4 regions of the Geminicoccus roseus DSM 18922 genome follow, and region 4 is predicted to be linked to each of the others. Evidence: riboswitches for the same ligand, from Rfam matches in the RefSeq annotation. Region 4 holds a riboswitch; each other region holds the start of a gene.

Region 1 (5,515 bases), 1.7 Mb from region 4:
TGCCGCTGAAGCCCAGGGCGGACTGGACGGCCGCCAAGGCGTTCGCGAAGGATCTTGCCGGCGCCATGGCCAAGGACAGCCCCGGCCTCTACACCGCCACCATGTCGAAAAAGGCGCGGGCCGGGCGGATCTTCGTCGACTGGCTGCGCAACGGTCGCGGCAACACAGCCGTCGCCGCCTTCTCGACCCGGGCCCGTCCGGGGGCGCCGGTCTCCACGCCGCTTGGCTGGGATGAGCTGGGCCCGGACCTGCGCGGCACGCAGTTCAGCCTGGGCAGCGTGCCCGCGCGGCTCGGCCACCTGACGGCCGATCCCTGGAAGGGCTTCTTCAGGACCGGGCAGGTGCTTCCGGCAGGGAGCGGGAGCAAGCGAAAGTCCCCTGGAAAGCCGAAGGAATCCAGGGCGAAGGAGCGAGATGCCCATTGAAAGTGATCGGATGCCATCGCAATGCCGTACCCAGTCTTCAGTTGCGACGCCGGGACAGTCGCTTCATCTACATGGATGGCGGAGTAGTTGCTAATGTGGCCCTGGGGCAAGTGACATCATTTGCCGTTGGCCGGTGGTGAAAGCGCGCCGATCCAAATTGGATTTCTTCGAGTTTCCGCCTATCTGTAATTCGCATTCTGCCATGCGCTCGGATTGGCCGCGCGTGTCCGGATGCATGGACAGGAACGATCGTTGACCGCGAGCACGCCTCTTGACGTTTCCCGGGCCCATGCCGCCCGGGACTGGATGAAGAAACTCAGCCCGTACCGGGAAGCCAGCACCAGGCGCAGCCTGTTCGAGCTCGCCGTCACCGTGGTGCCGTTCCTGGCCGCGTGGATCGCCATGGCGGCCGCGGTGAACTTCGGCCAGTACTGGCTCTATGCGCTGCTGCTGGCCCCGGCCGCGGGCCTGGTGGTCCGCCTGTTCATGATCCAGCACGATTGCGGCCACGGCTCGTTCTTCCCGCGCCGCGGCCCCAACGACTGGACCGGGAGGGTGATCGGCATCCTGACCCTGACCCCCTACGACTACTGGCGGCACAGCCACGCGATCCATCACGCCAATTCCGGCAAGCTGGAGGGCCGCGGGATCGGCGACGTCGACACGCTGACGGTCGAGGAATATCTCGGCCGCTCCCGGCTCGGCCGGATCCGCTACTGGCTGTACCGCCACCCGGTCGTGATGTTCGGGATCGGCCCGGCCTATCTGTTCGTGCTGCAGTACCGCCTGCCGCTGGGCTTCATGGGCAAGGGCCGGCCCTGGCTCAGCACGATGCTGACCAACCTCGCGATCGCCGCCATGGCCGCCGTCCTGATCTGGCAGGTCGGGCTCGCCACCTTCCTCCTGGTCCATGTGCCGGTGGTGCTGCTGGCCGCCGCCGCCGGGGTCTGGCTGTTCTACGTCCAGCACCAGTTCGAGGAGACCCACTGGGCGCCGGATGTCGACTGGAGCATGCCGGAGGCTGCCCTGCACGGCAGCTCGCACTACGACCTGCCGGCGGTGCTGCGCTGGTTCACCGCCAACATCGGCATCCACCATGTCCACCACCTGGTCAGCCGGATCCCCTACTACCGCCTGCCCGAGGTCCTGCGCGACCATCCCGAGCTGCGCGAGGTCGGCCGATTGACCCTGCGCGAAAGCCTGGGCTGCGTGCGCCTGGTGCTGTGGGACGAGACCAGGAAGCGGCTGGTGTCGTTCCGGGAAGTGCGCCGCCAGCGCCGCCTGGACCTGGAAGCCGGCGCCCTGCCGGCCACCTGAGCCGGCACCCGCGCGCTCGCTCAGGAGCGCGCGGGTGCCCGAAAGCCCCGCCCACCGCCAGCGCGTCGCGGACCTGAGGCAGATCGGGCGGGCGGCGAGCCCGGGCGTGAAGCCGCGTCGGCGCGGGCAGGGCGTGAGGCCATGCTGAACCCCGTCGCCAAGCCCCTTGCCGGCCTGCAGCCTGTCCGGCTGCTTTGCCGGCCTGCCGAGGCACGGCGGTACCGGCGGCACCGCCTCGATCGGGGGCGCCCCTGGCTTGCCGGTCCCCGCAGCCTTTGCCGGCGCTCGGCTGGCAACCCGGGGAATGCTGATCCGCTCGGCTGGACGCGCCGCGCCCCGGCGCTCGGCAGGTTCCACGACGGGATTCCGGCCGGGCTTAAGCGCGCCCGCGCCCAACCCATTTGACTCCGGGGCCCGGCGGCCCCACGTTTCGCTCACCTAGGGGAGCCCCGCGAGGGGGCTGAGAGGCCATCGGCATCCGGGCAGCCGCCCGTCGGATGCGGCATGGCGACCCTTCGAACCTGATCCAGTTCATGCTGGCGTAGGGATGGGTGACCGCTGCAATCCGGCAGAGATCGACCCCCCATCGCCGGGATGGGGAGTTGCCGCCGCATGCGCGTTGCCGTCATCGGAGCCGGGGTCGCCGGCCTGACCGCCGCCCTGGCCTTTGCCCGGCGCGGCTGCGAGGTGCGCGTCTACGAGCGGGGACCATCGCTCGGCGCCACCTCCTGCTCGCGCTATGCCGGGGGCATGCTGGCACCCTGGTGCGAGCGCGAGAGCGCCGAGCCGCAGGTCGTCGAGCTGGGCCGGGAGGCGCTGGCCTACTGGCCGAAGGTCCATCCCGGTACCCTGCAGCATGGCAGCCTGGTGCTGGCGCCCAGGCGCGACGAGCGCGAGCTGGACCGCTTCGCCAGGCGCACCAGCCGCTACCAGACCCTCGACGCTGACGGACTGGCCGAACTGGAGCCGGACTTGGCCGGGCGGTTCGGCCGGGGCCTGTTCTTTGCCGACGAAGCCCATCTCGACCCGCGCGCCGCCCTGCCGTCGCTGGCCGACCGCCTGGCGGAGCAGGGAGTCCCGATCCGCTTTGGCGTCGACGCGCTGGCCGAGCCGCCCAAGGCCGACCTGCGGGTCGACTGCCGAGGCCTTGCCGCCCGCGACCGGCTGGCCGACCTGCGCGGCGTGAAGGGCGAGATGCTGATCCTGCGCTGCCGGGACGTGACCCTGAACCGGCCGGTCCGCCTGCTGCACCCGCGCTTCCCGCTCTACATCGTGCCGCGCCCGGACAATCTGTTCATGGTCGGCGCCACCATGATCGAGAGCGACGAGCGCAGCCGGGTGACCGCCCGCTCCATGGTCGAGCTGCTGAACGCCGCCTATGCGCTGCACCCGGCGTTCGGCGAGGCCGAGATCGTGGAGATCGGCGCCGATGTCCGCCCGGCCTTTGCCGACAACCTGCCGCGGGTCCGCCGGGACGGCGACAACCTGTACCTGAACGGCCTGTTCCGGCACGGCTTCCTCTTGTCGCCGGCCCTGGCGCGGATCGCCACGGAGCTGGTCCTGGATAATCAACAGATCCAGGGCATTACCGAGATAACCGGAGGTCATAAATGAAGATCGTGGTCAATGGCGAGCCGGTGGAGACTGCCGCGACCTCGCTGGCGGCCCTGCTGGAGGAACTGGGCTATGGCGCCACGGTGGTGGCGACCGCGGTGAACGGCAGCTTCACCCCGGCGCCCCGGCGGCCGGAGACCGGGCTGAACGAGGGCGACCAGGTCGAGATCCTGGCGCCGATGCAGGGAGGCTGAGCAATCATGGAGGTTTACGGGACGATCCTGAACTCGCGTCTCCTGCTCGGCACCTCGCAATATCCTTCGCCGGCGATCCTGGCCGATTCGGTGAAGGCGGCCGGGTCGGAGCTGGTGACCGTGTCGCTGCGCCGGGAATCCGGGGTCGAGCGGGCCGGGCAGGGCTTCTGGTCGCTGATCCGCTCGCTGGGGGTGCGGGTGCTGCCCAACACCGCCGGCTGCCACACGGTCAAGGAAGCGGTCGCCACCGCGCAGATGGCGCGCGAGGTGTTCGGCACGCCCTGGATCAAGCTGGAGGTGATCGGCAACCACGACACCCTGCAGCCGGACGTGTTCGCCCTGGTCGAGGCGGCACGGATCCTCAGCGCCGACGGCTTCCAGGTCTTTCCCTACACCACCGACGACCTGATCGTCGGGGAGAAGCTGCTGGAGGCGGGCTGCCAGGTCCTGATGCCCTGGGGAGCGCCGATCGGCTCGGGCAAAGGCCTGAACAACCTGTTCGCCCTGCGCAGCATGCGCGCGCACTTCCCCGACACGCCGCTGGTGGTCGATGCCGGGATCGGGCTGCCCTCCCATGCCGCCCAAGCGATGGAGCTGGGCTACGACGCGATCCTGCTCAACACCGCGGTGGCCAAGGCCGGCGACCCGGTGCGGATGGCCCATGCGTTCAAGCTGGCGGTCGAGGCCGGCCGGGCCGCGTTCGAGGCCGATCCGATGGAGCCGCGCGACATGGCGGCCCCGTCCACCCCGGTGCTGGGCACCGCGTTCCGGAGCTGAAGCGATGCTCGATCCCTTCTACCTGATCGTCGATCATCCGCGCTGGATGGAGCGGCTCTTGCCGGTGGGGGTGCGCCTGGTGCAGCTGCGCGCCAAGGACCATCCCGAGCCGGAGCTGCGCCGGATGGTCCGGCAAAGCCGCGACCTGGCCGTAGCCGCCGGGGCGCAGCTGGTGGTCAACGACCATTGGCGGCTGGCGATCGAGGAGGGCTGCGACTTCGTTCATCTGGGCCAGGGCGACCTGGACAGCGCCGACCTGGGCGCCATCCGCGCCGCCAACATCCGGCTGGGCGTCAGCACCCATGACGATGCCGAGCTGGAGCGCGCCCTGGCGCTGCGCCCGGACTACCTGGCGCTGGGACCGATCTACCCCACCATCCTGAAGAAGATGCCCTGGGCGCCGCAGGGGCTGGAGCGGATCGGCAGCTGGAAGGTGCGGACCGGCGGGATCCCGCTGGTCGCGATCGGCGGGCTGACCCCGGAGCGGGCGCCGGGCGTGCTGGCGGCCGGCGCCGACAGCGCCGCGGTGGTGACCGACATCCTGCTCCATCCCGACCCGGAGGCGCGGACGCGCAAGTGGCTGGCGGTCACCCGGAGGCAGGCATGACCACCGACCGCTATGCCCGCCAGAAGGTCCTGGCCGAGGTCGGCGACGCCGGCCAGGAACGCCTGGCCGCGGCCCGGGTCCTGGTAGTCGGTGCCGGCGGCCTGGGCTCGCCGGTGCTGGCCAACCTGGCAGGAGCCGGGATCGGCCGGCTTGCCGTGGTCGACCATGACCGGGTCGAGACCTCCAACCTGCACCGCCAGCCCTTGTTCCGGCAGGTTGATGTCGGGCGGCCGAAGGCGGAGGCCGCCCGCGACGCGCTTCTTGCCTATAATTCAGAGATTTGCGTGGATGCGCTCGTCCTGAAGCTCAAGGCCGGCAACGCCGCAGGCCTGGTGGCCGCCGCTGACATCGTGGTGGACGCGGCCGACAGCCTGGCGGTCACCTACATCCTGAGCGATGCGTGCCGGGAGGCCGGCAAGCCCCTGGTGTCGGCCGCGGTGCTGGGCCTTGGCGGCTATGTCGGCACGTTCTGCGGCAGCGCCCCCAGCTACCGGGCGGTGTTCCCCGACATGCCTACCCAGGTTGGCTCCTGCGCCGCCAACGGCGTGCTCGGCCCGGTGGTGGCCACCATGGGCTCGCTG
Region 2 (5,515 bases), 2.4 Mb from region 4:
GTCGTGGACGACCTGGTCGTAGGCGCGCTGCAGGAAGGTCGAGTAGATCGCGCAGAACGGCTTCATGCCCTCGCAGGCCATGCCGGCCGCGAACGTCACCGCATGCTGCTCGGCGATCCCGACATCGTAGATCCGGTCGGGAAAGCGCCGGCCGAACAGGTCGAGTCCGGTGCCGGAAGGCATCGCCGCGGTCACCGCCACGATCGAGGGGTCCAGTTCGGCCTCGTGGATCAGTCCGCGGGCGAACACCGAGGTGTAGGAGGGCAGGTTGCCGCCGGACTTAACCTGGGCGCCGGTCGCCACGTCGAACTTGGAGACGCCGTGATACTTGTCCGCCGAGCGCTCGGCCGGCGGGTAGCCCTTGCCCTTCTGGGTCTTCACGTGGAGCAGGACCGGGCCCTTCTCCGCGTCGTCGCGCAGGGCCTCCAGGATCGCGACCAGCTGGTCGACATCGTGGCCGTCGACCGGGCCGACATAGTAGAAGCCCAGCTCCTCGAACAGCGTGCCGCCGGTCGCCATGCCGCGGGCATACTCGTCCGCCCGGCGCGCCGCGGTCTGCAGGGGCCTGGGCAGGCGCTTGACCACCCTTTTCGCGACATCGCGCAGCTCGCGGAACTCATGGCTGGCCAGGACCCTGGACAGGTAGCCGCTCATCGCCCCGGTGGGCGGCGCGATCGACATGTCGTTGTCGTTCAGGATCACGATCAGCCGGCTCTTGGAGATCCCGGCATTGTTCATGGCCTCGTAGGCCATGCCCGCCGAGAACGCGCCGTCGCCGATCACCGCCACCACGTTGCGGTCCTGCTCGTTCAGCCGGATCGCCTCGGCAAAGCCCAGGCCCGCGGAGATCGAGGTCGAGCTGTGCGCCGCGCCGAACGGGTCGTAGGGGCTCTCGCTGCGCCGGGTGAAGCCGGACAGGCCGTCCGGCTTGCGCAGGGTGCGGATCCGGTCGCGCCGCCCGGTCAGGATCTTGTGCGGGTAGGCCTGGTGGCCGACGTCCCAGATGACGATGTCGCGCGGGGTCTCGAACACGTAGTGCAGCGCCACCGTCAGCTCGACCACACCGAGGCCGGCCCCCAGGTGGCCGCCGGTCACCGAGACGGCGTCGATCGTCTCGGTGCGCAGCTCGTCGGCGATCTGGCGCATCTGCGACTTGGGCAGCCGGCGCAGTTCATCCGGCGTGTTGATTCTGTCGAGCAAGTGGGTGTCGGCCATATACCGTCGGCTCCAGGACGTGCGCTGGGTTCAGCGATCGCGCGTGACGACGTGGTGGAAAAGGGCGTGGAGCAGCGTGACGTCGCCCGGCAGGCTGTCCAGGTGGGCACGTGCCGCCTCGCCCAGCGCCTCTAGCCGTTCACGCGCGGCTTCGGCACTGGTCAGGCTTACGAAGGTAGTCTTGCCGCGGGCGGCATCCAGCCCGGCATCCTTGCCGGTGAGCGCCTTGTCGCCCTCGACGTCCAGGAGGTCGTCGGTGATCTGGAACGCCAGGCCCAGGCAGCGCGCCCAGCCCGCGACATGCTCGCGCAGTTCCGGGGACGCGCCGGCGATGACCGCACCGGCATCGGCCGAGAACGCGATCATCGCACCGGTCTTCAGCTGCTCCATCCGCTCCAGGCCCGCCAGGTCCGGCGGCGTTTGTTCGCCCTCCAGGTCGAGCATCTGCCCGCCGCACATGCCGGCCAGACCGGCTGCCTGGGCCAGCCCCGCCACCAGCGCCACCTTCGCCTCCGCGCTCAGATAGGGGTCGCCGGCGATCCAGCCGAACGCCGCCGCCTGCAGGGCGTCGCCCGCCAGGATGGCGGTGGCCTGGTCGAAGGCCAAGTGGCAGGTCGGTCGGCCGCGGCGCAGCGAGGCGTCGTCCATGGCCGGCAGGTCGTCGTGGATCAGCGAGTAGGCATGCAGCACCTCGGCCGAGGCAGCGGTGGTTTCCCAGCTCAGCGCCTTGGGATCGGCGGCCAGGGTCTGCGCCACCGCCCGCACCAGCGCTGCCCGCAGCCGCTTGCCGCCTCCCAGCGCCGCATAGCGCATCGCCTCGGCGAGCCTGGGTGCGGCATGCTGGGCCGGGTCGCCCAGCAGCCGGTCGATCTCGGCCTCGACGATCTTGGCGGTCTCTTCCAGGAATGGCTTGAACAAGGCGGCCGCCGATCAGCGCGCAGGATCGAAGGGTTCGACCCGCGGCTCGCCCGCGGCGTTCACCGACAGCTTCTCGACCCGCATCTGCGCGTCCGCCAGCTTCTGCCGGCACAGTTCCTTCAACGCGGTGCCGCGCTCATAGGCCGAGATCGCCTCGTCCAGGTCGAGCTGGCCCCGCTCCAGTTCCTGAACCAGCTTCTCCAACTCGCTCAAGGCTGCCTCGAAGCTCATGTCTTTGGTGTCGATGTCGCTCACCGGGCCGTTTTCTCCTGCTTGGCGCGCTCTTCGCCGGCCAGCGCCCGAAGATGTGCCACCACGCTCGTCTCGAGCGCGTCCACGTCGTAGCCGCCTTCGAGCACCGAGACCACCCGCCCCTGCGCATGTCGCTCGGCGACCGCCACCAGTTCGCTGGTGATCCAGGCGAAATCCTCCTCCACCAAAGCGAGATTGGCCAGGGGGTCGGCGCGGTGCGCGTCGAACCCGGCGGAGATGAACAGCAGTTCCGGCCGGAACCGCTCCAGCGCCGGCAGCACCTGCGCCTCCACCGCCTGGCGGAAGCCCTCCCCGTCGGTGCCCGGCGGCAGCGGCACGTTCAGGACGTTGCCGTGCGCGCCCCGCTCCGAGGCGGCACCGGTGCCGGGATAGAGCGGCCACTGGTGGGTCGAGACATAGAGGGTTTGCGGGTCGTCCCAGAAGATCTCCTGGGTGCCGTTGCCATGATGGACGTCGAAGTCCACGATCGCGATCCGCCCGATCCCATGCGCAGCCCTGGCATGGGCGGCGCCCACCGCCACGCTGTCGAACAGGCAGAACCCCATCGCCTTGTCGCTCTCGGCATGGTGGCCGGGCGGGCGCATGGCGGCAAACGCCCGGCTTGCCTCCCCCGCCAGCACCGCGTCCACGCCGGCCACCGCCCCGCCGGCCGCACGCAGCACCGCCTCGCGGCTGCCGGGCGAGACCACCGTGTCCGGATCGAGCCGGACCAGGCCCTCGTTCGGCATCGCTGCCAGCGTTGCCTCGACATAGGCCTGTCGGTGCACCCGCAGGATCTGCTCGACCGTGGCCGGCGGGGCCTCCCGGCGGACCAACCAGGCGTCCTCGATCGACCGGAGCGCCGCTATCACCGCGTCATGGCGCGCCGGGCGCTCGGGATGGCCTGGGCCGGTGTCGTGGCCGCGGGCGGAATCATGGGTGAAGACCAGGACGTTCACGTCGAGACGGCTCCCTCGGCTACGATCGGGTTGGGCCTGCGCCAGCCAACCCCAGCGCCGATCCATGCCCGAGGTTGACATCGGTCGGGAAGCCCCCATCCTCAACCCCGCCACGGGGTGTTCGCCGAGGATGGCGGACTGAGATCAAACCCATCGAACCTGATCTGGGTCATGCCAGCGAAGGGAGGCCAATGACGTCGTCCGACCGGATCGGACGGGTGCTCGACGCGATCCGGACGCGTCGCCCGCTCGTCCACAACATCACGAACTACGTGGTGATGAACTCGACCGCCAACGCCCTGCTGGCCGTGGGCGCCTCGCCGGCCATGGTCCATGCGGCCGAGGAGGTCGAGGAGTTCGTCGGCATCGCCGACGCCCTGGTCGTGAACATTGGCACGCTCTCAACCCCCTGGATCACGGCCATGGAACTGGCCGCCGCCCGGGCGCTAGCGCTTGGCAAGCCCTGGGTCCTGGACCCGGTCGGCGCCGGCGCCACCCGGCTGCGCACCGATACCGGCCGCGCGCTTCTGGCCCATCGCCCGAGCCTGATCCGTGGCAACGGCTCGGAGATCATGGCGCTGGCCGGCGCCGGTGCCGCCACCCGGGGCGTCGACAGCACCGCCGGCAGCGACCTGGCCCTGGACGCCGCCCGGCGCCTGGCCGGCGAGACCGGGGCCGTGGTGGTGGTCACCGGCGCCACCGACCATGTCACCGATGGCCGCCAGACGCTGTCCTGCGCTAACGGCGACGCCCGGATGACCCGCGTCACCGGGCTCGGCTGCAGCTTGAGCGCGCTCACCGCCGCCTGCCTGGCGGTCGAACCCGACCGGCTCCTGGCGGGCCTCGCCGCCTGCGCGATCCTGGGCGTGGCCGGGGAGATCGCCGCCGACACCAGCAACGGCCCGGGCTCCCTCCAGGTCGCGATCCTCGACCGGCTGGCAGGCCTCGATCCCGTCACCCTCGGGGTCCGGGCGCGCCTGTCATGAGCCGCAACGTCGATCTAGGCCTCTATCTGGTGCTGGACGCCGCGACCACCCCGCCCACCTCCTTCCCGGCGCTCGCCGAGGCCGCGGTCCAGGGCGGTGCCATGATCGTGCAGGTCCGCGACAAGACCGCCAGCGCCCAGGCCCTGATCCGCACGGTCCGCGCGGTGCGGGCGCGCCTGGCCGGCTCGCCGGTGCCGGTGATCGTCAACGACCGGGTCGACGTGGCGGTCGCTGCAGGTGCCGATGGCGCCCATGTCGGCCAGGACGACCTGCCGCCGGCCGCCGCCCGGGCGATCCTGGGCAAGGACCGGATCCTCGGCCTGTCGGTGACCAGCGAGGCCGAGATCGAGACCGTCGATCCGGCGGTGGTCGACCATGTTGGCCTGGGCCCCCTGTTCGCCACCGCCACCAAGCCCGACGCGGCTCCGCCGCTTGGCGTGGAGCGCTTCCAGGCGATCCGCTCCCGGCTGAAGCTGCCGGTGGTCGCCATTGGCGGCATCGGCATGGACAGTGCGGAGAGCGCCGTGTTCGCCGGAGCCGACGGCGTCGCCGTGGTCAGCGCGATCGCCCGCTCCTCCGACCCCAGGGCTGCCGCCAGGGCTCTTTCCACCCTCGTCGCCCGCGCGCGCCAAGCCCGCGGCAGGTACTGACCATGATCCACAACATCCTGACGATCGCCGGTTCCGATCCCAGCGGCGGAGCCGGCATCCAGGCCGACCTGAAGAGCTTTGCGGCGCTGGGCGCCTATGGCTGCGCGGTGCTGAGCGCGCTCACCGCGCAGAACACCCGGCGCGTAGACGGCGTCCACCTGGTCCCGCCGGAGTTTGTCGCCCAGCAGATCGACACCCTGTTCGCTGACGTCCGGATCGACGCTGTCAAGGTCGGCATGGTTGCCACCGCCGAGCTGGCCACCGTGATCGCCGACCGTCTCCAGGTCCATGGCGCCCAGAACCTGGTGGTCGACCCGGTCATGGTCGCCAAGGGCGGCGACCGCCTGCTGGCCGAGGAAGCGGTGGGCGCGGTGCGGACCAGGCTCGCCCCGATCGCCGCGGTGCTGACCCCGAACCTGCCCGAGGCCGCGGTGCTGACCGGCCTGCCGGAGCCGCGCGATCTCGCCGGCATGCGTGGTCTCCTGCCGGCCCTGCTGGCGCTCGGACCAAAGGCGGTGGTGCTGAAAGGCGGTCA
Region 3 (5,515 bases), 2.0 Mb from region 4:
GGTATTACTTTCAACTTTATTGACATCTTTCCGGAAAAATACCTATTCCTCGATCATTCCATGAAGCCTGGCCGTCCAGTTCCGGGGACGGCCGCGGCGGGCGGGAAAGAGGAACATCATGAAGCTGAAGCGCTCGTTCGCCGCCGCCCTCGTGCTGGCCGGCACCTTCCTGCTGGCCGCCGCTCCGTCGGTCGCTGCGGCCGAGCCGGCCACTTCCTGCGGCGGCTCCTACGGCATCAACAAGAAGTTCTGGCAGACCAGGTCGCCCAGCCTGGTCTCGGTGCTGGGGCACCTGCCGGCGGACAAGCGCAAGGTCTCGGGCAACATCCTGTCCCTGGACTATGGCCGCGACGCGAGCGGCAAGCTCATCCACCAGTACGAGTTCGATCGGCACTGGCGCCACATCTTCGGCACCAGCACCACGACGGGCTATGGCGAGAAGCTCCAGGGCGCCTGGGCGCCGGCGGCGAGCACCAGCTGGGGCGCTCCCGCCAAGATCAACCGGCGCAACCTCTCCGAATGCGTCGTCGACGGCACCGACCCCGCCATCTGCCTGGGCATCCCCAGCGGCGGCATCAACGTTTCCTCGCTTGGCCACCACAGCACTTGGTCGATCATCGATCCCGCCAGCCTGAAGGGCAGCGCCGGCAGCAAGGTGTGCATCACCTACGACGTGATGTTCTCCAGCAATTTCGACTTCAGGGCAATCGACGGCAAGCTGCCCGGCCTGACCGACGCCTTCAACGTGCCGGCCCCGCCGGACCATCTGTGCGCCGGCGCCACCCGCATCACCAACGACGGCTCGGTGTTCGCCACGCGGCTGGGCTTCACCGATGCCGGCGCGCCTTCCACGGTGGCCGCCCTCAAGCTCGGCAACAACTTCAAGAACGACATGTTCAGCTATGACTGCACCGCCGACGGGAACAGCACGAGCAACGAATACCTCACCCAGATGCATGCCTATGACCCGAGCGGCGACACCCAGCTGATCCAGCGCGGGGTCTGGTACCGGTTCGAGCACGAGCTGATCCTGAACCCAAAATTTGATTCCTCGCCCGGCACCCGCTCGGGCGCGGCCAGCCGGATCTGGCTGTACCGCGGCAGCGACAACCAGCTCCTGCGCACCTTCGGGCGGGAGGACAGCTTCACCTTCGACGCCAACCATGACGGGATCGCCGAGAGCTACCCGCTCATGCCGCGCAACAGCCGCAGCCAGCGCACGGCCGGCCTGTTCCTGTCGGTGCAGCAGGGTGGCAACCTGCGCGGCCCGGGTCCCTGGGAGCTGGACCACGTGATCGCCCTGCGCGACTTCCGGCTCTACCTGAACTGATCCGCCCGGCCGGTGCCGCGCCGGCCAAGTCGAAACATCATTCCCAAACCCTTCGCCATCACCTATCCAGGGCGCCGTCCAAGGGGAGTCCCGTCAAGGGGCTGAGAGGCCATCGGCACATCCGGTGCAGCATGGCGACCCTTCGAACCTGATCCAGTTCACACTGGCGAAGGGATGGGAACTGCATGGCGACCCTTTCCAGATCTCCCGTTCTCCCTGCCGTTGCGCCCGGCGAGCGCCCGCGCACCGGCCCGGCCGTCACCCTCGAGGTCGTCGATCTCCGCTATGACGGCCGCACCCTGCTGCGTGACCTGCGCCTGGAGCTGCCGGCCGGGCAATGGACCTGCCTGCTGGGCCCGTCCGGGGTCGGCAAGACCACGCTCCTGCGCCTGATCGCGGGGCTGGAGGAGGGCGGGCGGGTCCGGATCGACGGGCACGGGCGGGCGGGAAGCATCGCCCTGATGGCGCAGCAGGACCTGCTGCTGCCCTGGCTCAGCGTGCGCGACAACGTGCTGCTCGGCCACCGCCTCCGCGGGGCCTCCCGGGGCGAATTCGCCGAGCTTGCCGCGCGCGCCGATGCCCTGCTGGAGAGGGTTGGCCTGGCCGGGCGGGGACAGGCCGCTCCCGCCACCCTGTCTGGGGGCATGCGCCAGCGGGTGGCCCTGGCCCGCACCCTGATGGAGCAGCGCCCGGTGGTCCTGATGGACGAGCCGTTCTCGGCCCTGGACGCGATCACCCGCCACCGCCTGCAGGACCTGGCCGCCGAGCTGCTGGAGGGCCGCACCGTCCTGCTGGTCACCCACCAGCCCACCGAGGCCCTGCGCCTGTCCGACCGGATCTGGGTGCTGTCCGGCCGGCCGGCCAGGCTGCAGGGGCCGATCCTGCCCAAGGGGCCCGCCCCGCGCGATCCCTCCGATCCGGCCTTGGCAAGGCTGCAGGCCGAACTCCTGGCCGAACTGCTGGCGTCCGCCCGTGCCACGGAGGCGGCGTGAACGTCCTGCGCCCGCTGGTCACCGCCGGCGGCATCCTCGGCCTCTGGCAGCTGGGGGTCTGGGCCAGTGGGGTGCCGCCCTACATGCTGCCGGGCCCGGTGGCGGTCGCCACGGTCGCCTGGCAGCGCCGCGACCTGCTGGCCGTCCATGCCGGCACCACCCTCACCGAGATCGTGCTGGGCTTCGGCCTTGGCAGCCTGATCGGAATGCTGGCGGCCCTGCTCCTGGTGCTGTCCGCGCCAGCGCGGCGCTGGCTGATGCCGGTCCTGGTGATCAGCCAGGCCCTGCCGGTGTTCGCCCTGGCACCGTTGCTGGTGCTCTGGCTGGGCTATGGCCTGGTGTCCAAGGTCGCGATGGCGATCCTGATCATCTTCTTCCCGGTCACGCTCGCCTTCTTCGACGGGCTGCGCCGCACCGAGACCGGCTGGCTGGAATTGGCCCGGGTCATGGATGCCGGGTCCCTGGCGGTGCTCTGGCAGGTCCGGGTCCCGGCTTCCCTGCCGGCCCTGGCGTCCGGCCTGCGGGTCGCCGCCGCCGTGGCGCCGATCGGGGCGGTGGTCGGCGAATGGGTCGGCTCGTCCGGCGGGCTGGGCTTTTTGATGCTGCAGGCCAATGCCCGGATGCAGGTCGACGTGATGTTCGCCGCCCTGGTGGTCCTGGCGGCGATGGCGGTGGGGCTTTGGTGGCTGGTCGACCGGACCATGGCGCGCCTGGTCCGCTGGCAGCCCGACACCTACGAGAACAACCGATAAACTGGAGGCGCACGCCGTGCTTCGCATCTCGATCCTGGCGCTCACCCTGCTGATGGCGGCGCTGCCGGCCCGGGCCGCCGACAAGCTCACCGTGCTCTTGGACTGGTACGTCAATCCCGATCACGGGCCCCTGGTGGTCGCCAAGGAGAAGGGCTTCTTCGCCGCGGAGGATCTGGAGGTCGAGCTGATCGCTCCGTCCGACCCGAACGACCCTCCCAAGCTGGTCGCGGCCGGCCAGGCCGACATTGCGGTCAGCTACCAGCCGCAGCTGCACCTGCAGGTCGCCGCCGGGCTGCCGCTGGTCCGGATCGGTACCCTGGTCGACACGCCGCTCAACACCCTGCTGGTGCTGGAGGACAGCCCGGTCCAGAGCATCGCCGACCTGAAGGGCCGCAAGGTCGGCTTCTCGGTGGCGGGCGTCGAGGACGCGCTGCTCGGCGCCATGCTGGCCAAGCACGGCCTCGGCCTGGACGATGTCGAGCTGGTCAACGTCAACTTCTCGCTGTCGCCGTCCCTGATCAGCGGCCAGGTGGACGCGGTGATCGGCGCCTATCGCAACGTCGAGATGCCGCAGATGGCGCTGCTGGGCCATCCGGGCCGGGGCTTCTATCCCGAGGAGGAAGGGGTGCCCGCCTATGACGAGCTGATCTACGTGGCCCACGCGGACGGGCAGGCGCGCCCGGAGCTGTCGCGCTTCCTGCACGCGGTCGAGGCCGCCACCCACTGGATCCTGAACCACCCCGAGGAAGCCTGGGACGTCTTCCGCTCGACCGACCCGGCCCTGGACGACGAGGCGAACCAGAAGGCCTGGCAGGCGACCCTGACCCGCTTCGCCCACAGCCCGGCCGCCCTGGACCATGGCCGCTACCGCGACTTCGCCGCCTTCTTGAAGGAGCGCGGCCTGCTGGACGAGGTGCCGGCGCTGGACGGCTACGCCGTCGACCCGAACGCCGACCAGTAGCGCCGCCCGGCCTTGTCGGCTCCCCCGCCAAGGCGGGGGAGCCGATCGTGGAAGGTCAGTGGGCTGCGCCCTGCTCGATCGAATCGACCATGTCCTGGTCGAACCGGTAGGTGCGGCTGCAGAACTGGCAGGTGGCGGCGATCGAGCCGTCTTCCTGGCGCATCTCCTCGACCTCGTCGGCGGTGAAGCCGCGCAGGATCGAGGCGAACCGCTCGGCGCTGCACCGGCAGCCGTGGGAGAGCGGGATCACCGGATAGACCCGGACCGATTCCTCGTGGAACAGCCGGTGCAGGACGGTGTCGACGTCCAGCTCCGGCCCGACCAGCTCGTCCTCGGTGACGGTGCCGAGCAGCACCATCGCCCGGCGCCAGCCATCCTCGTCGGCATTGCCGATCGGGGCGTTGCCGCCTTCCTCGGGCAGGGCCTGCACGACGATGCCGCCGCCCCGCCAGGCGCCCGCCGCGTCCCGGCGCAGCGCGAAGCGCATGCCGGTGCGGATCTGCTGAGAGCGCTGGAAATAGGTCAGCATGCAGTCGGTGAGGGTGGCACCCTCCAGCTCGACGATGCCCTGCTGGGTCTCGCCGCCGACCGCGGATTGGTCCAGCGTCACCGCCAGCAGGCCCTCGCCGCACAGTTCGCCGATCTCGCCGGCCTGCGGCGGCACGTTCGTCCCGAACGCGACATAGCCGCGCACGATCCCGGCATTGGTGCAGTCGGCGACCATCAGGGTGACCGGACCCTTGCCGCGCACCTGCAGGCTGAAGCTGCCCTCGAATTTCAGCTCGCCCGCCAGCGCCGAGGCCAGCAGGACCAGCTCGCCCAGGGCCCGGGCCACGCTGTCCGGGTAGGCGTGCCGCTCCAGGATTTCGTCCAGCGCCGGGCCCAGACGCACGAACCGGCCACGAAGGCCGGTCCGGTCGAGCTGGAAGGGGCGGCTGGTATCGATCGGCACCCGTTCGGTGCTGCTCACGCGCGCATTCCCTCTACGCACCAAGCGAGGATCGCCTTTTGCGCATGCAGGCGGTTCTCGGCCTCGTCGAAGACGACCGAGCGCGGTCCGTCGATCACCTCCGCGGTGACCTCCTCGCCGCGATGCGCCGGCAGGCAGTGCAGGAAGATCGCCCCTTGGTTGGCTGCATCCATCAGACGGTCGTCGACCCGGTAGGGCTCCAGCGCCCGGTGCCGCTCATCGGCATCGGCCTGGCCCATCGACACCCAGGTGTCGGCGACGACGGCGTCTGCATCCTTCACGGCCTCATATGGGTCGCGCAGGATCCGAATGCGACCCTGGTGCTGCTGCGCCCAGTGCACCACCTCCGCCGCCGGCTGCAGGCCCTCGGGACAGGCGATGTCCAGGCTGAAGTCGAAGCGCACCGCCGCATGGATGAACGAGTGCACCACGTTGTTGCCGTCGCCGGTCCAGGCGACCTTGCGTCCCTGGATCGGGCCCTTGTGCTCCTCGAAGGTCAGCACGTCGGCC
Region 4 (5,515 bases):
CGACGCCCGCGACCAGACCATCAGCCTGGTGGACGGCGACGGGGTGCTCTACGCGCTCGATGGCCGGCACTGGCCAGATCCCGAGACCGCGCCCCGACCGCCGGCGGCCCTGGACGCCTGGCGTTCGCTTGACACGACCCATAACGGCCAGACGGTCACCGCCGATGCCGTGATCGCCTGGGCTCACGTGCCGGGTACCGGCCTGCAGGTCGTCACCTCGGAGCCGTTGGCCGATCGGCTGGGGCCATGGTGGCTGCGCCTGTACGTGGCGCTGGCGGTGATCCTGCTCCTGGCCCTTTCCACCGGCTATCTCAGCTGGCTGCGGCAGCGCAGTGCCCAATCCCTGCGGGCGGCGGCGCAGGCGGCCGAGGCGGCGGCGAAGGAGGCCAGGCGGGCGCAGGCCGAGGCGGAGCATGCGGAGCGGGCGAAGTCGCAGTTCCTGGCGGCGATGAGCCATGAGATCCGCACCCCCATGACGGGCGTGCTGGGCATGGCGGAACTGCTTGCGGCCGAGCCCCTGCAGCCCCGCCAGCGCGGCTACGTCCAGGCGATCCGAACCTCCGGACAGCATCTTCTGGGCGTGATCAACGATATTCTGGACTTCTCGCGCTTCGATGCCGGCGGGTTGACGCTGGAGAAGGTGGACTTTTCGCTTCAAGGCTTCATCGAGCAGCTCCGCTCGATCATGGCGCCGCTGGCAACCGAGCGTGGCCTGACCCTGGACTTCGATCTGGACCCTCAGGCGCCGATGGTGGTGAGGGGCGATCCGACCCGGTTGCGGCAGATCCTGGTCAACCTGATCGGCAATGGGCTGAAGTTCACGAGCCAGGGCGGCGTTCAGGTCCGGATCGGCTGCCGGAACGGTCCTGACGCCCTGTTGCTGTTCCGCTTCGAGGTCGAGGATAGCGGGATCGGTATCCCGGAGGATCGACAATCAGAGCTGTTCCAGCCCTTCATGCAGGCTGACCGCTCGACCGCCCGGAAATATGGCGGCAGCGGCCTGGGGCTGGCGATCTGCCGGCAGCTCGTCACCACCATGGGCGGAGAGATCGGCATCAGGAGCCGAATGGGGCAGGGCAGCACGTTCTGGTTCGAGGTGCTCCTGGCGCCAGGGGATGCCGTGGCGGTCACGGCGAGATCCAAGCTCGATCCCGCGATGATCCGGCCGCTGCGCATCCTGGTGGCCGAGGATGTCGAGGTGAACCGCGACCTCCTTCAGGCAACCTTGTCCCGCCATGACCACACGGTCGTTTTCGCCGAGAACGGGGAGCAGGCGGTGTCGGCGGCGCAATCCCAACGCTTCGACGTGATCCTGATGGATGTGCAGATGCCGGCCATGGACGGGATCGAGGCGACCCGCCGGATCCGGGCCATGCCTCCTCCAGGCGGCAGCGTGCCGATCCTGGCGCTTACCGCCAACGTGATGGAGGCGGAGCGAGAACGCTGCCTTTCCGTGGGCATGAACGGCGTGCTGACCAAGCCCATCGCCTGGGATGAACTGTTCCGCGCTCTGGCCGCCATCGCCTCACAAGGCCAAGCGGGCGCCAGGGCGGATGATCCGCCGGCCATGCCGGCCCCCGATCCGGCAGGCCCTGGCGCCGTGCTCTTCGACCAGGCGCGGATCGAGGGGCTGGAAGTCATGGCGGGCCGGGCCAGGCTCGTGCGTTTCCTGGACGATGCGCTGGCCTCGGCGGAGCAGATCGCGGGGGAGATGGTCAGGCGAGCCGCCGATCCCGCCGAGGTCGCGAAGCTCGCCCATCGCCTGGCCGGCAGCGCGCCCAGCTTCGGGCTGGTGCAGATCGGGGAGATCGCCCGCAGCATCGAGGACGAGGCCAGGAACGGCCGCGAACTCAGGGATCACCTGCTGCGACTAAACCAGGCGATCGGCCGGACGCGGGACGAACTGGTGCATCGGCAGTTCCTGAACGTGCCGGCCTGATCAGCCGGCAGCGAGCAGCTGCTTCTCGCGACCCTGGCCAGGGTCGGGACGAACGATGCCGTTGGGCCAGCTGGACGGATGCACATCTGGTCCCGCCACTTCCTGTGTGCGGCATGTCGCATCGTTCCACGGAGCCGCAGCTTGGCCGAGGCGGGCGCCGAGGCTCGCCTCAGGATTGGCTGCAGACCGGCCGGTCAGGCATAGGCCGCGTCGAAGAACGCCCGCTCCAGCGCGACCGAGCGGCGGAAGAAATCCTGGCACCGCTCCCGCTCCGACGGGCCGACCCGGTCGAGTTCGCTGCGCAGGAAGGTCACGAGGTCGCGGAAATCCGCATTGTCGTGCAGGGTGATCCACTCTGCATGGATGAAGTTCTGCGGCAAGGGCGACGGCGCTTGGCCGGCCCAGTCGAGATAGAGCCACTCCGCCACGGTCAGCACGGACAGCGCCGCCGCATAGCTGCAGGTCTGCGCCGCTTCCTGCATGATCGCCTTGAAGCCAGCGGTCGGTGCCTTGTCGGGAATGCGCGCGCGGTCCTCCGCCGTGATGCCGAGCGCGTCGAAGGAGCGCAGGAAGTAGGTGTTCTCCTCGCCCGAGACGAGGCCGATGAAGCGGCCGAGCCGGATCCGCGACTCGAACCGGTCGGAGCTGGCGACCGCTGCGCCCAGGAGTTGCAGGAAGCTGTCGAGGAAGCGGTGATCCTGGACCAGGTAGCTGCCCATCGCCGGATCGGCGATGCTGCCCTCGAACAACTCGGCCACGAAGCGGTGGCCCACCGCCGCGGACCAGTCGGGCTCGCTGGCTTCACGCAGTTCATCGCTGAATCGGATCGTCGACATCGTTCCACTCCACGGTCGCTGGGCCGCCGGATCCAGGTGCATCGGGAGGAGCAGGGGCGGCCTTGGGCGCAGGAGCACGCGACGGTGACGACCACCATTCCCTTCGCCAGCATGACCTGGATCAGGTTCGACGGGTCGCCATGCCGCCGTTCTGGCGCCGATGGCCTCTCAGTCCCCTGCCGGGACTCCCCTTGGTCCCTTAAGCCTAGTAGGAGCGCAGGCTGAGGGAAAGCATCCAGCGACGGCGGCGGGCAACTCTTCCGGCGGTACATGGAAGCAAGGAGCCGGTGCCGCTGCGCATCCGGCTTGCGCCCTGGCCGGGATCGGTCTTCACCCCTTCAACACACGAAGCGGAGGCCATCCATGTCCAACCTGTTTGATCTGACCGGCAAGGTCGCCCTGGTGACCGGCGCATCCCGCGGGCTGGGCTTCGCCATGGCCGAGGGTCTGGCCGAGCACGGCGCAACCGTCGTCCTGAACGGCCGCGATCCGGCCAGCCTGGAGGAGCGGGCGACCGCCCTGCGGGGGCGTGGCCTCAAGGCGGAGGCAGCCGCGTTCGACGTGAGCGATGCGAAAGCCGTGGCGGCGGGCGTGGCCGAGGTGGCCGGGCGGCATGGTCGCCTCGACATCCTGGTCAACAATGCCGGCATCCAGCACCGGGCCCCGGTGGCCGAGTGGACTGACGAGGATTTCGACCGGGTGATCTCGACCAACCTGTCGGCCTGCTTCCGGATGGCGCGCGAGGCGGCCAAGGTGATGCTGGGGCAGGGCGGCGGCAGCATCATCAATACCGGCTCGGTCATCTCGATCCTGGGCCGGCCGGGCATCCACGCCTATGCCGCGGCCAAGGCCGGCCTGCACGGGATGACCAGGTCGCTCGCCGCGGAACTGGCCCGTCAGGGTGTGCGGGTCAACGCGATCGGGCCGGGCTACTTCACCACCGAGATGAACCAGAAGCTCCTGGACGATCAGGCGTTCACCGCCTGGGTCGAGGCCCGCACCCCCGCCGGCCGATGGGCCGAGCCTGCCGAGCTGAAAGGGGCGGCGGTGTTCCTTGCCTCCGACGCGGCCAGCTACGTGCATGGACACGTGCTGATGGTCGACGGCGGGATCTCCACCAGCCTCTAGGGCCGGATCTCCCCGGCTCGCCAAGCGGGCGGAGCAGGGGGTGGAGGTCCCGGTCACGGCGGGACCTCCGTGGCGCTGGCTGGCGGCGCAGAGAAGGGGAGCGACGGGCCAGGCTCATGGCGGGCACAGGACAATGCCACCCGCTTTTGCCGAAGCGTCACCCAACCATTTTGGGGGAGGGCGAAGCTTCCGGAAGCCGCTCGGCCTCCAGCAGGTGCCGGCCAGCGCACCCACGGCCTGGCTGTGGTTTCTGAGACGGTTGTTCATCGCCCGTGAAAGCCTGAAGGTGGTCATTGCCAGGCAAAGCACCGCCGGCGACGACGATGAGCAGCCCGCACCAGAACGCGCGAACGACGCCACTTGGTCGAGCCGCGATGGTTCGGCAAATTCGGGCAGAAGGCCGGCCGGCTCCTGAGGTGGCAACCGGCTTCGGCATCTCCAGCCGCACGGCGCGCCCATGGCTGGCCCGCTTTTCGGGCGGAAGGCGCAGCTGGTTTTGAGAAGCGCGCCTCCCGCCCGGGCTCGGATCAAGGAGCGGATGGGTTGTGGCCCTGATGGGCGGTGCAGCTGCGCCGGGAAGACCGCCTGACCGGCGAGGACATCGCCATCCGGCTCGGTCTCGCCTGCTCCACGGTCGCCGGATGGCTGACGCGGATGAGGCTCGGGCGGCTCGAAGCCCTGGAGCCTCGGCGGCCGGTACGGCGACATCAGGGCGATCGGCCCGGTGAACTCCTGCAGCTCGACATCAAGGATCTGGCTCGGCGCGAGGGCGTCGGCCACCGCATCACCGGTGGTCGGCGCGGCGTCAACCGAGGTATAGGGCGACGACGTCCGGCACGGTGCCATCAATGGATACCACCCGGCTCGCCCATGTGGACGTCCCGCCAAACGGCGGTGGTCAGCCACGCGGTTCCTCGTCCGTGCCCTGCACTGGTTCCGGGACCGCGGCGTGCGGGTGGAGCAGGTGATGACCGGCAATCGATGGTCGGTAGATTATCGACCGGATCTCCAAGCAAGGCACGGCCAGGAGGCCTTGAATGGCGCCGGCCATCTTGCCCGCCTGATCCGCAAGGTCTTGCGGCTGCTCATAATTTGCCACCTCCGCACCCGGCCCTACACGCCCAAGACCCACGGCAAGGCCGAGCGCTTCATGCAGAACCTGCTATGCAAACCGGCCTATGCCATCCCGTTCCGGTCCTCCGAGCAGCGAGCCGCCGATCTGCTCCGTTGGCTTGCCTGGTAAAATCAGCACAGAGCCCATGCTACCTCAGCCCAACGCTCACCCGCTCAGGTCCTCGCTGGAACAAGCTGAGAAGAAATCACGGCTAGGCAGCAAGCTCGTCCGATCTTCTACAGCTTCATGGTTTTCGGTCGGCTGATCAGTGATGTAAGACTGGGGGATCTGGCGAACGCCCATCTGTACTGGCTGTCAGACAGGGGCTAGGTGCGGATCAAGCCGCATCTACCGCATGGCCAGCCGGGACGGCCCCAGAGGACGATCGGCGGGATCCTGCACATGCTCAAGACCGGCTGGCGCCGCCGGGGTCTCCTGACCCTGGTCCCTCCGGGCGATGGATCCTCCGCCTCCTGCGGATCATGGCGGGACGTCCGC

The links. Region 4 has a riboswitch for thiamine pyrophosphate ahead of GEMRO_RS0112070 (TenA family protein). Riboswitches for the same ligand answer to the same signal wherever they lie in the genome.
Region 1: it holds a riboswitch for thiamine pyrophosphate, as region 4 does, so the genes downstream of both, GEMRO_RS0120450 (FAD-dependent oxidoreductase) here and GEMRO_RS0112070 (TenA family protein) in region 4, are expected to answer to the same signal.
Region 2: it holds a riboswitch for thiamine pyrophosphate, as region 4 does, so the genes downstream of both, thiM (hydroxyethylthiazole kinase) here and GEMRO_RS0112070 (TenA family protein) in region 4, are expected to answer to the same signal.
Region 3: it holds a riboswitch for thiamine pyrophosphate, as region 4 does, so the genes downstream of both, GEMRO_RS27205 (ABC transporter ATP-binding protein) here and GEMRO_RS0112070 (TenA family protein) in region 4, are expected to answer to the same signal.

What each region holds. Positions count from the first base shown of each region.
Region 1 covers NZ_KE386572.1:4,118,595-4,124,109, forward strand. Annotated here, with positions in the region: gene ligD (DNA ligase D) at 1-425, shown strand, start outside; gene GEMRO_RS30860 (fatty acid desaturase) at 657-1,742, shown strand; TPP riboswitch at 2,173-2,308, shown strand; gene GEMRO_RS0120450 (FAD-dependent oxidoreductase) at 2,355-3,356, shown strand; gene thiS (sulfur carrier protein ThiS) at 3,353-3,550, shown strand; gene GEMRO_RS0120460 (thiazole synthase) at 3,557-4,327, shown strand; gene GEMRO_RS0120465 (thiamine phosphate synthase) at 4,332-4,934, shown strand; gene GEMRO_RS0120470 (HesA/MoeB/ThiF family protein) at 4,931-5,515, shown strand, end outside.
Region 2 covers NZ_KE386572.1:4,731,370-4,736,884, forward strand. Annotated here, with positions in the region: gene dxs (1-deoxy-D-xylulose-5-phosphate synthase) at 1-1,215, opposite strand, end outside; gene GEMRO_RS0123360 (polyprenyl synthetase family protein) at 1,246-2,133, opposite strand; gene GEMRO_RS0123365 (exodeoxyribonuclease VII small subunit) at 2,146-2,388, opposite strand; gene GEMRO_RS0123370 (histone deacetylase family protein) at 2,385-3,344, opposite strand; TPP riboswitch at 3,448-3,547, shown strand; gene thiM (hydroxyethylthiazole kinase) at 3,536-4,330, shown strand; gene thiE (thiamine phosphate synthase) at 4,327-4,980, shown strand; gene thiD (bifunctional hydroxymethylpyrimidine kinase/phosphomethylpyrimidine kinase) at 4,983-5,515, shown strand, end outside.
Region 3 covers NZ_KE386572.1:364,330-369,844, reverse strand. Annotated here, with positions in the region: gene GEMRO_RS0103125 (hypothetical protein) at 119-1,330, shown strand; TPP riboswitch at 1,402-1,522, shown strand; gene GEMRO_RS27205 (ABC transporter ATP-binding protein) at 1,516-2,322, shown strand; gene GEMRO_RS0103115 (ABC transporter permease) at 2,319-3,074, shown strand; gene GEMRO_RS0103110 (ABC transporter substrate-binding protein) at 3,127-4,035, shown strand; gene hslO (Hsp33 family molecular chaperone HslO) at 4,091-5,005, opposite strand; gene argF (ornithine carbamoyltransferase) at 5,002-5,515, opposite strand, start outside.
Region 4 covers NZ_KE386572.1:2,368,688-2,374,202, forward strand. Annotated here, with positions in the region: gene GEMRO_RS32630 (ATP-binding protein) at 1-1,939, shown strand, start outside; gene GEMRO_RS0112070 (TenA family protein) at 2,134-2,775, opposite strand; TPP riboswitch at 2,856-2,977, opposite strand; gene GEMRO_RS0112075 (glucose 1-dehydrogenase) at 3,139-3,903, shown strand; gene GEMRO_RS36060 (hypothetical protein) at 4,018-4,683, opposite strand; gene GEMRO_RS32635 (hypothetical protein) at 4,853-5,146, shown strand; partial or broken gene GEMRO_RS35820 (IS5/IS1182 family transposase) at 5,348-5,515, shown strand, end outside.